DNA from 4 places in the Streptomyces sp. NPDC000983 genome. Region 1 is predicted to be linked to each of the others. Evidence: riboswitches for the same ligand, from Rfam matches in the RefSeq annotation. Region 1 holds a riboswitch; each other region holds the start of a gene.

Region 1 (2,190 bases):
CGCCGGCCGCCCTGGTTCACGGCGGCGACCGAGGCGTCGAGGGTCTTGAGGAACGGCACGATGCCGTTGGAGTGGCCGTTGGTGCCGCGGATGAGCGAACCGCGCGAACGGATGCGGGAGTAGGCGAGGCCGATGCCGCCGGCGTGCTTGGAGAGGCGGGCGACCTGGTGGTAGCGGTCGTAGATGGAGTCCAGCTCGTCCAGCGGGGAGTCCAGCAGGTAGCAGGACGACATCTGGGGGTGCCGGGTGCCGGAGTTGAACAGGGTGGGGGAGGAGGGCAGGTAGTCCAGGCGGCTCATCAGGCGGTAGAGCGCTGCGACCTCGTCGAGGGAGCGGACGGAGTCGTCCTCGGCGAGACCGGCGGCGACCCGGAGCATGAAGTGCTGGGGCGTCTCCACGACCCGGCGGGTGATGGGGTGGCGCAGCAGGTACCGGCTGTGCAGGGTGCGCAGTCCGAAGTAGCCGAAGCGGTCGTCGGCCCCGGTGTCGATCAGCGCGTCCAGGCGGGCGCCGTGGATCCGCACGAACTCGGCGGTCCGGTCGGCGATGAGCCCCTCCCGGTGCCCGACGGCGACGGACCCGGTGAAGGAGGTGACGCCCTGCGAGGCGGCCTCGGCGGCGACGGAGAGGGTGAGCAGCCGGGCGGCGAGCCTGCTGTACGCCGGGTCCTCGGAGATGAGGCCGGCCGCGGCCTCCGTGGCCAGTTCGCGCAGCTCCGCCTCGTCGGCCCGGGCCGAACGGCCGCGCAGCGCCGCGGCGGCGACCCGGCCGGGGTCGGCGTCGGGGAGGTCGGCGGTCAGCTCGGTCAGGGTCCGCAGCAGCGCGGTACCGGGACCGTCGGTCTGAACCAGGTCGGCTGAAGCCGGATCGGCTGGCGCGATGGTCACGTGGGGCTCTCCCTCGCTCGGCACAGGGCTCTGCGGAGGGCAGGGGGCGGCTCACGAGCGCACGGGGCGTCGCGTCCACCGGCCCATTCCACGAGGCCCGGACGTCGAAAGCGCACCGGCCGGATGGCCGGGCGCGCTGTCGGCAGGTCCTCGGACTGACTCCTGTGCAGGTCTGTTCGGGGAACGGACATGCACAGGTACACCGTTGCGGGACAGTTCCGGATTCACACCGGATTCCCCTGCGGCGGCAGCGAGCACGAGCATACATCTTGTGCCGGGGCGCGGTGGTACCCCCAGATGTTGTGTCGCCCTGGCTTCAGAGCGTCAACTGACAGATGAGGAGAGTGAACCCGCGATGCTCCGGCACGGGGTTCCGGTTGGGGCACGGGGCACGGGGCACGGGGCGTGGGGCGTGGGGCGTGGGTACGGCGACGGGCCGCCGCCGTACGGCGCGTGGGTACGTACGACGACGGGCCGCCGCACAGCGCGTGCTGTCCGGCGGCCCGTCGTGGCGGCAACGCTCAGTGCAGCGGGGCCAGGTCCTTCTGCACACCCGGGTCGCCCGCGTCCGCGGTGTAGTCCCCGGGGCTCGTCTCGTCGACGCCCTCCGGGGCCTTCGCCGCCCGCAGCACGAAGGTCAGGACCACCGTGACGGCCAGGTTGAGCACGAAGGCCGTGAGCCCGATGTACCCGATCTCGCCGATGCCGGGGATCTCCTTCGAGGAGCCGCCGAAGTGGGCCTGCGTGGGCGAGGCCACGCCGTACGCCGCCACCGTGCCGTAGAGCATGCCGACCGCCCAGCCGCCCAGCAGCGCCCAGCGGTGGAACCAGCGGGTGAACAGGCCGCCCACCAGGGCCGGGAAGGTCTGCAGGATCCAGATGCCGCCCAGCAGCTGGAAGTTGATGGCGACCGTCTTGTCCATCGTCAGCACGAAGACCAGGGCGCCCACCTTCACCAGCAGCGACACGATCTTGGAGACCTTGGTCTCCTGCGCCGGCGTGGCGTCGGGCTTGAGGAAGTCCTTGTAGATGTTGCGGGTGAAGAGGTTGGCGGCCGCGATCGACATGATCGCCGCTGGCACCAGCGCGCCGATGCCGATCGCCGCGAAGGCCACGCCCGCGAACCAGGCCGGGAACATGTTCTCGAACAGCTGCGGGATCGCCAGTTGGCCGTTGTCCACCTTCACCCCGGCCGCGATCGCCATGAACCCCAGCAGCGCCAGCAGGCCCAGCATCAGGGAGTACAGCGGCAGGATGGTGGTGTTGCGGCGGATCACGTCACGGCTCCGGGACGACAGCGTCG
Region 2 (2,190 bases), on a different contig from region 1:
CCGCGGTGACCCCGCCGCCGGCCGGCACGGTGACCGAGGACCTCGCGACGACCATCCCGGCCCCGGCCGGCGAGCCTGCGTCCTCGCAGGCCGCCGTCTGACCCCCACCCGGTTAAGGAAGAAGCATCATGAAGATCGACTGGGCGGCTCTCGGCTCCGTCTTCGGCGTCAGCCTCGTGGTCACCGTGGCGCTGGTGGCCCTGTTCACCCTCGGCATCTCGGGCCTGTCCCGCCGCGAGCGGGCGGCGGAACAGGGCGGCTCCGCGGCCCTCGCGGTCACGGGCGCGTACGCCTGCTTCGCCGCGTGCGCGGCGGCGGTGGCCTACGGGATCTACCTGATCGTGGCCTGACCCGGCCCACGTTCCTCCACCCGCCCCGCGGGTACGGCGTCCGGCGCCGTACCCGCGGGGCGGGTCTTTGCGCGCGGCGGGCCGGGGTGGGTTACGTGCCTGCGTGCCGGCGTGGTCCGGGTGCGTGTGTGCGTGCCGTGGCGCGGGTCGGGCCTCGGTGGGCACAGCCGTCAACCCCGCCCCGTCCGGCCCGATGTGGGCCTCAGCACACTCTCCCCTCGCAGGTCAAAGGCAAGTTGACGGCCCTTCGGGACCCGTGGTGGACTGCCCGAGCCATTTACGGCGGCAGGAGAGGAAGCCGGTGCGACTCCGGCGCGGTCCCGCCACTGTCACCGGGGTAGTAGCCCCCGGGAGCCAGGAACTCTCACCGCCGATCCAGTCGAGCCAGGGCGTGGACACCCTGAGTGAGGACATATCGCCATGCGCGGCTGCCCCTTGAGGTGCAAGGACCGGTTCTCCGCCCGGCACGACGCCCGGGTTCCGAACGACCGCACGGCCGGCTGAGCCGATGCGGGCCGATCGCGTCTTCGCGTACGGCGCCGCCACCGGCCTCCTGGGCGACCTGCTCCTCGGCGATCCGCGCCGCGGGCATCCGGTCGCCGTGTTCGGGCGCGCCGCCGCCGCCGTGGAACGGCGGCTGTGGCGGGACGACCGGGGCCGGGGCGCGCTGCACACCGCCGTCTGCGTGGGCGGCGCCGTGGCCGTGGGCACGCTGGCCGCCTCGGCGGCCCGCCGCTCCCCCGCCGCCTCCGTCGCGCTGACCGCCGTCGCCACCTGGTCCGTCGTCGGGGGCACCTCGCTCGCCCGGGAGGCCCGGGGCGTCGGGCGCGCCCTGGAGGCGGGCGACGTCGAGGCCGCGCGGGCGCGGCTGCCGCATCTGTGCGGACGGGACCCGCAGGCGCTGGACGCCGACGGGATCGCGCGGGCGGTCGTGGAGTCGGTCGCCGAGAACACCTCCGACGCGGTGGTGGGGGCACTGGTGTGGGGTGCCGTCGGCGGAGTGCCGGGCCTGCTCGGCTTCCGGGCCGTGAACACCCTCGACGCGATGGTCGGCCACAAGTCGCCCCGCCACCGGCGCTACGGCTGGGCCTCGGCCCGCCTCGACGACGTCGCGGGATGGCCGGGGGCGCGGCTCACCGCGGTCCTGGCCACCGTCGCCGGGGGGAATCCCCGGGGTGCGGCACGCGCCTGGCGGGCCGACGCGGGCAAGCACCCGAGCCCCAACGCCGGGCCCGTGGAGGCGTCGTTCGCGGGCGCGCTGGGGGTGCGGCTGGGCGGGACCCTGTCGTACGGCGGACGGATCGAGCACCGGCCGGTGCTGAACGGGGAGGGACGTGCCGTGGACGTCAGGGACATCGAACGGGCGGTACGGCTGTCCCGGGGGGTGGGGTGGCTGGCGCTGGGCGTCTGCGTCGCCGCGCGCGCCGCGGTGAAGGGGGTCAGGTCATGAGCGGGGGCGGGCTGCTGGTGGCCGGGACGACCTCCGACGCCGGCAAGAGCGTGGTCACCGCGGGGATCTGCCGCTGGCTGGTGCGCCAGGGCGTGAAGGTGGCGCCGTTCAAGGCGCAGAACATGTCGCTCAACTCCTTCGTGACCCGCGAGGGCGCCGAGATCGGGCGGGCGCAGGCCATGCAGGCGCAGGCCTGCCGGATCGAGCCGACCGCGCTGATGAACCCCGTGCTGCTGAAGCCGGGCGGGGAGCAGAGCAGTCAGGTCGTCCTGATGGGCAAGCCGGTGGGCGAGCTGAGCGCGCGCGGCTACCACGGCGGACGCCAGCAGCGGCTGCTCGGCACTGTGCTGGACTGTCTGGCCGAGCTGCGCTCCACCTACGACGCGGTGA
Region 3 (2,190 bases), on a different contig from region 1:
TCCCGGAACATCGCGGTGTCGGAGGCCGAGTCCCACCTGCGCCGACTGGTGAAGCTGGGCCGCGCGGAAGCGGTCACGGGCAGCGACCCGGTGACGTACGTGGCGGTGTGAGACCGGGCAGCGCTCCAGGTCGCGGGTTGAGACCGGGCAGCGCTCCAGGTCGCGGCCCGGCTCAGGGCAGCGCTCCCGGTTTCGGCCCGGCTCAGGGCAGCGCTCCCGGTTTCGGGCCGAGTCCGATCGCGCTGCCCGCTGTCCGACTCCGGTCAGCGCTCCCCGTCCGTGAAGGAGCGCACCAACTGCTCGGCCTCGCCCAGCGCTTCGACCTCCCGCGCCGTCATGGTGGGGTTGGCGGCACGTCGGCGACGGGCCTCGCCCAGAGCCCGCCCGGTGAGGTCCGAGGGGTCCGCGAGGAGCGCGGCGGGTGTCGCGCGTACCGGCTCGGAGAGCTGTGCGTCGACGACGGCGACCTGGGCGAGGATCAGCGCCGACATGCCCCGGTCCAGGGCGGGTTCGCCCTCCTCGGCGTTGGTCCGGTCGATGTCGTGGGGGCCGTCGGCGGTGAGCAGGACGTTGTCCGGGTGGAGGTCCAGGTGGATCACCCGGCCGGGCAGCGCGTGCAGCCGCCGCAGCAGCCGGGCCAGGGTCTCGCCGGCCTCCCGCGGACCGATGCGCCCCGCGCAGAATGCCTCCAGCATCGTCGGCCCGTGCAGGCGCTCCATCACCAGCTCGGTGCGGGTGCAGTCGGCGGGGCGCACCCGGGGCACGGGGTGGCCGAGGGCGTGCAGGCGCCCCAGCAGGGCGGCCTCCGCGACCCCGTCGCCGTACTCCTCGCGGTCCCGGCGCAGGACCCACCCCTCGCCGAGCTCGTACACGTCCGACGCGCGCCCCGAACCGATCAGTCGGCCCGGGTTCCCCGAGATCCCCATGGCGGGGAACCCGTCCCCCGCGCGCAGCCTCCCCTCAGGTGTTTGTTTACGGGCCGGTAGAGTGGCGCCGTCGTCACTACACCCGTACGGGGGGAAGCCGGTGCAAATCCGGCGCTGACCCGCAACCGTGAGCAGCCTCTGGCTGCGAGCCGGACTGCTCCGTACGGCACGTGAACGGCTCACGCGCGCCGGCGACCCGCCGGTGCGCTGGCACCGTCGAGGTCTGCGGAGCCGAGCCGCCCGGGGTCGTCCCGTGCTGCCCGGCTCCCTTCAGGGAGAGGCACCCGCCGATCATGAACGTCCGCCGCAGCGCCGCGGTCCTGGCCGCCACCGCCGTGATCGGCCTGGCCACGCCCGCCCTGGCCGCGTCCCCGTCGCCGTCCGTGGCGATACCGTCCGGCCTGTACGGCACCACCGACCCGACGTACGACGGCGTCTGGCGCCAGTCGCTGGCGCTGCTCGCCCAGTACCGGTCGGATGTGACGCCCGCCGAGAAGGCCGTCGACTGGCTGCTCGGGCAGCAGTGCGCGAACGGGGCCTTCGCGGCCTTCCGCGCCGAGCCCGCCAAGGACTGCGACGCGAAGCTGATGGTCGACACCAACAGCACCGCCGCCGCCGCACAGGCCCTGTCCCTGGCCGGGGACGGCGACCACAGGAAGGACGCCGTCAAGGCGGTCACCTGGCTCAAGAGCGTGCAGAACAAGGACGGCGGCTGGGGCTACACGCCCGGCGGCGCCAGCGACGCCAACTCGACCGCGATCGTCGTCGGCGCCCTGAGCGCCGTGGGCGAGGACCCCGAGACCGTGGTGAAGGACGGCAGGTCGCCGTACGACGCGCTGCGCGGGCTGGCCCTGTCCTGCGAGGACGGCGGCGCCTTCGCCTACCAGCCGGACAAGAAGGGCGAGCTGGCCGCCAACGCGGACGCGACGGCGGCGGCCGTGGTCGGCATGAAGGGCCTGAGCATGGTGTCGGCGAAGGCCGCGGGCGACACCGACCTCACCTGCGCCACCGCCGAGGACTCCGACCCCGACCGGTCCGCCGCGAACGGCGCCTCCTACCTGGCCGGGGCGATGGCGAAGGACGGTCACCTGATGTCGGTGCTGCCCGGCGCCGAGGACCAGCCCGACTTCGGCAACACCGCCGACGCGGTCGTCGCGCTCGCGGTGACCGGCGGTCCGAAGGCCACGCAGAAGCCGCTGGCCTGGCTGGAGGAGAACTCCGCGGACTGGGCGAAGCAGAGCGGTCCCGCCGCGTACGCCCAGCT
Region 4 (2,190 bases), on a different contig from region 1:
CCTAGGGACGATCAGCGGAGGGAAACACGCGGAATGAAGGGAACGAGCGGGAATGCCATCAAATGCCATGGCCCGGTGCCGCAGTGGTCACTCCGGGGCCTCCATCCAGTGCACGCACTTCAGCTCCTGCCCGCGCAGCTCGTACTTGAGGCAGATCTGGGCCCGGATCACGGGGGGCTGCTTGTCCCGGTCGTGGAACTCCGTGATGACCCGGTCGCCCTCACGGGTGGAGACCGCGATCTTCCGGCTGGTGTCGATGCCCAGCATCTTCTCCAGTGCCAGGCTCGCCAGGGCGTACTTCTTCGCGGCTTCAGGGTGGTTCCTGAACACCTGCGTGATCTCGCGGAAGAACGCGGTGTCCGTCTTGGTGTCGTACTCGGTGGCAGTCACGGCCATCTCCTTGAGTGGCAGTGTCGGAGAACACCCCTCTCTCCAGGCTGCTACTTCCGTGCAGGGCACGCCACTCGGGGCACGGCACGGACCGAGGGAGCCTGAGTGACCGACCGCACGCCCTGACCGTACGGCGGGCTTGATAGCCTCCTGGAGCCAGTCGAGCCACACCTTGAGGCCAGGGAATCCGGTGCGAATCCGGAACTGACGCGCAGCGGTGAGGGGGACGGGCGGGGCACGACGCCACTGGGAGACCGGGAAGGCGCCCCGACCGGACGAACCCGAGTCCGAAGACCTGCTGGCACCTTCGCGCCCCGGCGCGGAGGGACTCCGTAGGCCAGGCTCCGCGTACGAGCCCCGACCCCCGAGGCATGCCCATGCACCGCACCACCCCCGTCCTTCTCCTCGCGTCCGCCCTGCTGTTCACCGGTTGCGGATCCTCGACCGGGGACGACACCAAGGCCCAGGAGACCGCCGCCGGTTACCCGGTCACCCTCGACAACTGCGGTCACGAGGCCACCCTGAAGTCCGCGCCCAAGCGGGCCGTCTCCCTCAACCAGGGCACCACCGAGATCCTGCTCTCCCTCGGCCTCGCCGACCGCATGGCCGGCACGGCCACCTGGACCGACCCGGTCATGAAGGGCCTGGGCCCGGCCAACGCCTCCGTACCGCGCCTCGCCGACAACAACCCCTCCTTCGAGAAGGTCCTGGACGCCGAACCCGACCTCGTCACCGCCTCGTTCGTCTCCACCCTCGGCAAGGGCGGCGTCGCCTCCCGCGAGCAGTTCGAGGAACTGGGCGTGCCCACCTACGTCTCGCCCTCCGACTGCGCGGCCGGCAAGGACAACGACAGCGGCGGCGACGGCTCGCGCAGCGAACCCCTCACCCTGGACACCGTGTACGGCGAGATCCGTGACCTCGCGCGCGTGTTCGGCGTCGACGAACGCGGCGAGAAGCTGGTCGCCTCGCTGGAGAAGCGGGTGCGCACGGCCACCGCCGGACTGGACGCCTCGGACGTCACCCTCATGTACTGGTTCGCCAACTCCCAGTCGCCCTACCTCGCCGGCTGCTGCGGCGCCCCCGGCGCCATCACCCGAGCCGTCGGCGCGCGCAACGCCTTCGACGACACGCACGAGGAGTGGCCCCAGATCGGCTGGGAGACCGTCGCCGACCGCGACCCCGACGTCATCGTCATCGGCGACCTGACCCGCAGGCAGCAGACCGCCGAGACCGCCGAGGCCAAGATCCGCTTCCTGGAGACCAACCCCGCCACCCGCAACCTCACCGCCGTGAAGGAGCAGCGGTACGTGCTGCTGAGCGGGCAGTCGATGAACCCCTCCATCCGCACGATCGAGGGCATCGAGCAGGTGGCGGCCGGTCTGCGGGACTTCGGGCTCGTCAAGTGAGTTCCCGTACCCTGCTGTTGACCGGCGGCGGTCTGGCCGCCCTGCTCGCCTCGGTCGCCGTGGCCGTGACCATCGGCCCCGCCGACATCTCCACCGGCGATGTGTGGGCCGCCGTCGCGGCCCATCTCGGCCTGGGGGAGAGCACGTTGGCGCCGCTGAGGGACGGCATCGTGTGGAACCTGCGGATGCCGCGGACCCTGCTCGCCGCCGTCTGCGGGGCGGGGCTCGCGGTGTGCGGGGCGGTGATGCAGTCGCTGCTGCGCAACCCGCTGGCCGACCCCTTCGTCCTCGGCGTCTCCTCCGGCGCGTCCACGGGAGCGGTCGCCGTGGTCGTGCTGGGCGTGGGCGGGGGAGCGGTGTCGCTGTCGGCGGGCGCCTTCCTGGGCGCGCTGCT

Evidence for each region. Region 1 has a riboswitch for cobalamin ahead of ABT296_RS04910 (ribonucleoside-diphosphate reductase subunit alpha). Riboswitches for the same ligand answer to the same signal wherever they lie in the genome.
Region 2: another riboswitch for cobalamin. It lies ahead of ABT296_RS20955 (cobalamin biosynthesis protein); the one in region 1 lies ahead of ABT296_RS04910 (ribonucleoside-diphosphate reductase subunit alpha).
Region 3: another riboswitch for cobalamin. It lies ahead of ABT296_RS23155 (SCO2321 family membrane protein); the one in region 1 lies ahead of ABT296_RS04910 (ribonucleoside-diphosphate reductase subunit alpha).
Region 4: another riboswitch for cobalamin. It lies ahead of ABT296_RS34665 (ABC transporter substrate-binding protein); the one in region 1 lies ahead of ABT296_RS04910 (ribonucleoside-diphosphate reductase subunit alpha).

The regions. Positions count from the first base shown of each region.
Region 1 covers NZ_JBEPBM010000003.1:190,030-192,219, reverse strand. Annotated here, with positions in the region: gene ABT296_RS04910 (ribonucleoside-diphosphate reductase subunit alpha) at 1-887, opposite strand, end outside; cobalamin riboswitch at 1,012-1,151, opposite strand; gene mctP (monocarboxylate uptake permease MctP) at 1,409-2,190, opposite strand, start outside.
Region 2 covers NZ_JBEPBM010000017.1:107,093-109,282, reverse strand. Annotated here, with positions in the region: gene ABT296_RS20965 (inorganic phosphate transporter) at 1-101, shown strand, start outside; gene ABT296_RS20960 (hypothetical protein) at 129-350, shown strand; cobalamin riboswitch at 594-733, shown strand; gene ABT296_RS20955 (cobalamin biosynthesis protein) at 859-1,800, shown strand; gene ABT296_RS20950 (cobyric acid synthase) at 1,797-2,190, shown strand, end outside.
Region 3 covers NZ_JBEPBM010000020.1:76,637-78,826, reverse strand. Annotated here, with positions in the region: gene ABT296_RS23165 (Strvi_7410 family MBL fold metallo-hydrolase) at 1-111, shown strand, start outside; gene ABT296_RS23160 (phosphotransferase) at 264-926, opposite strand; cobalamin riboswitch at 964-1,144, shown strand; gene ABT296_RS23155 (SCO2321 family membrane protein) at 1,220-2,190, shown strand, end outside.
Region 4 covers NZ_JBEPBM010000053.1:14,322-16,511, forward strand. Annotated here, with positions in the region: gene ABT296_RS34660 (hypothetical protein) at 88-396, opposite strand; cobalamin riboswitch at 531-707, shown strand; gene ABT296_RS34665 (ABC transporter substrate-binding protein) at 762-1,796, shown strand; gene ABT296_RS34670 (FecCD family ABC transporter permease) at 1,793-2,190, shown strand, end outside.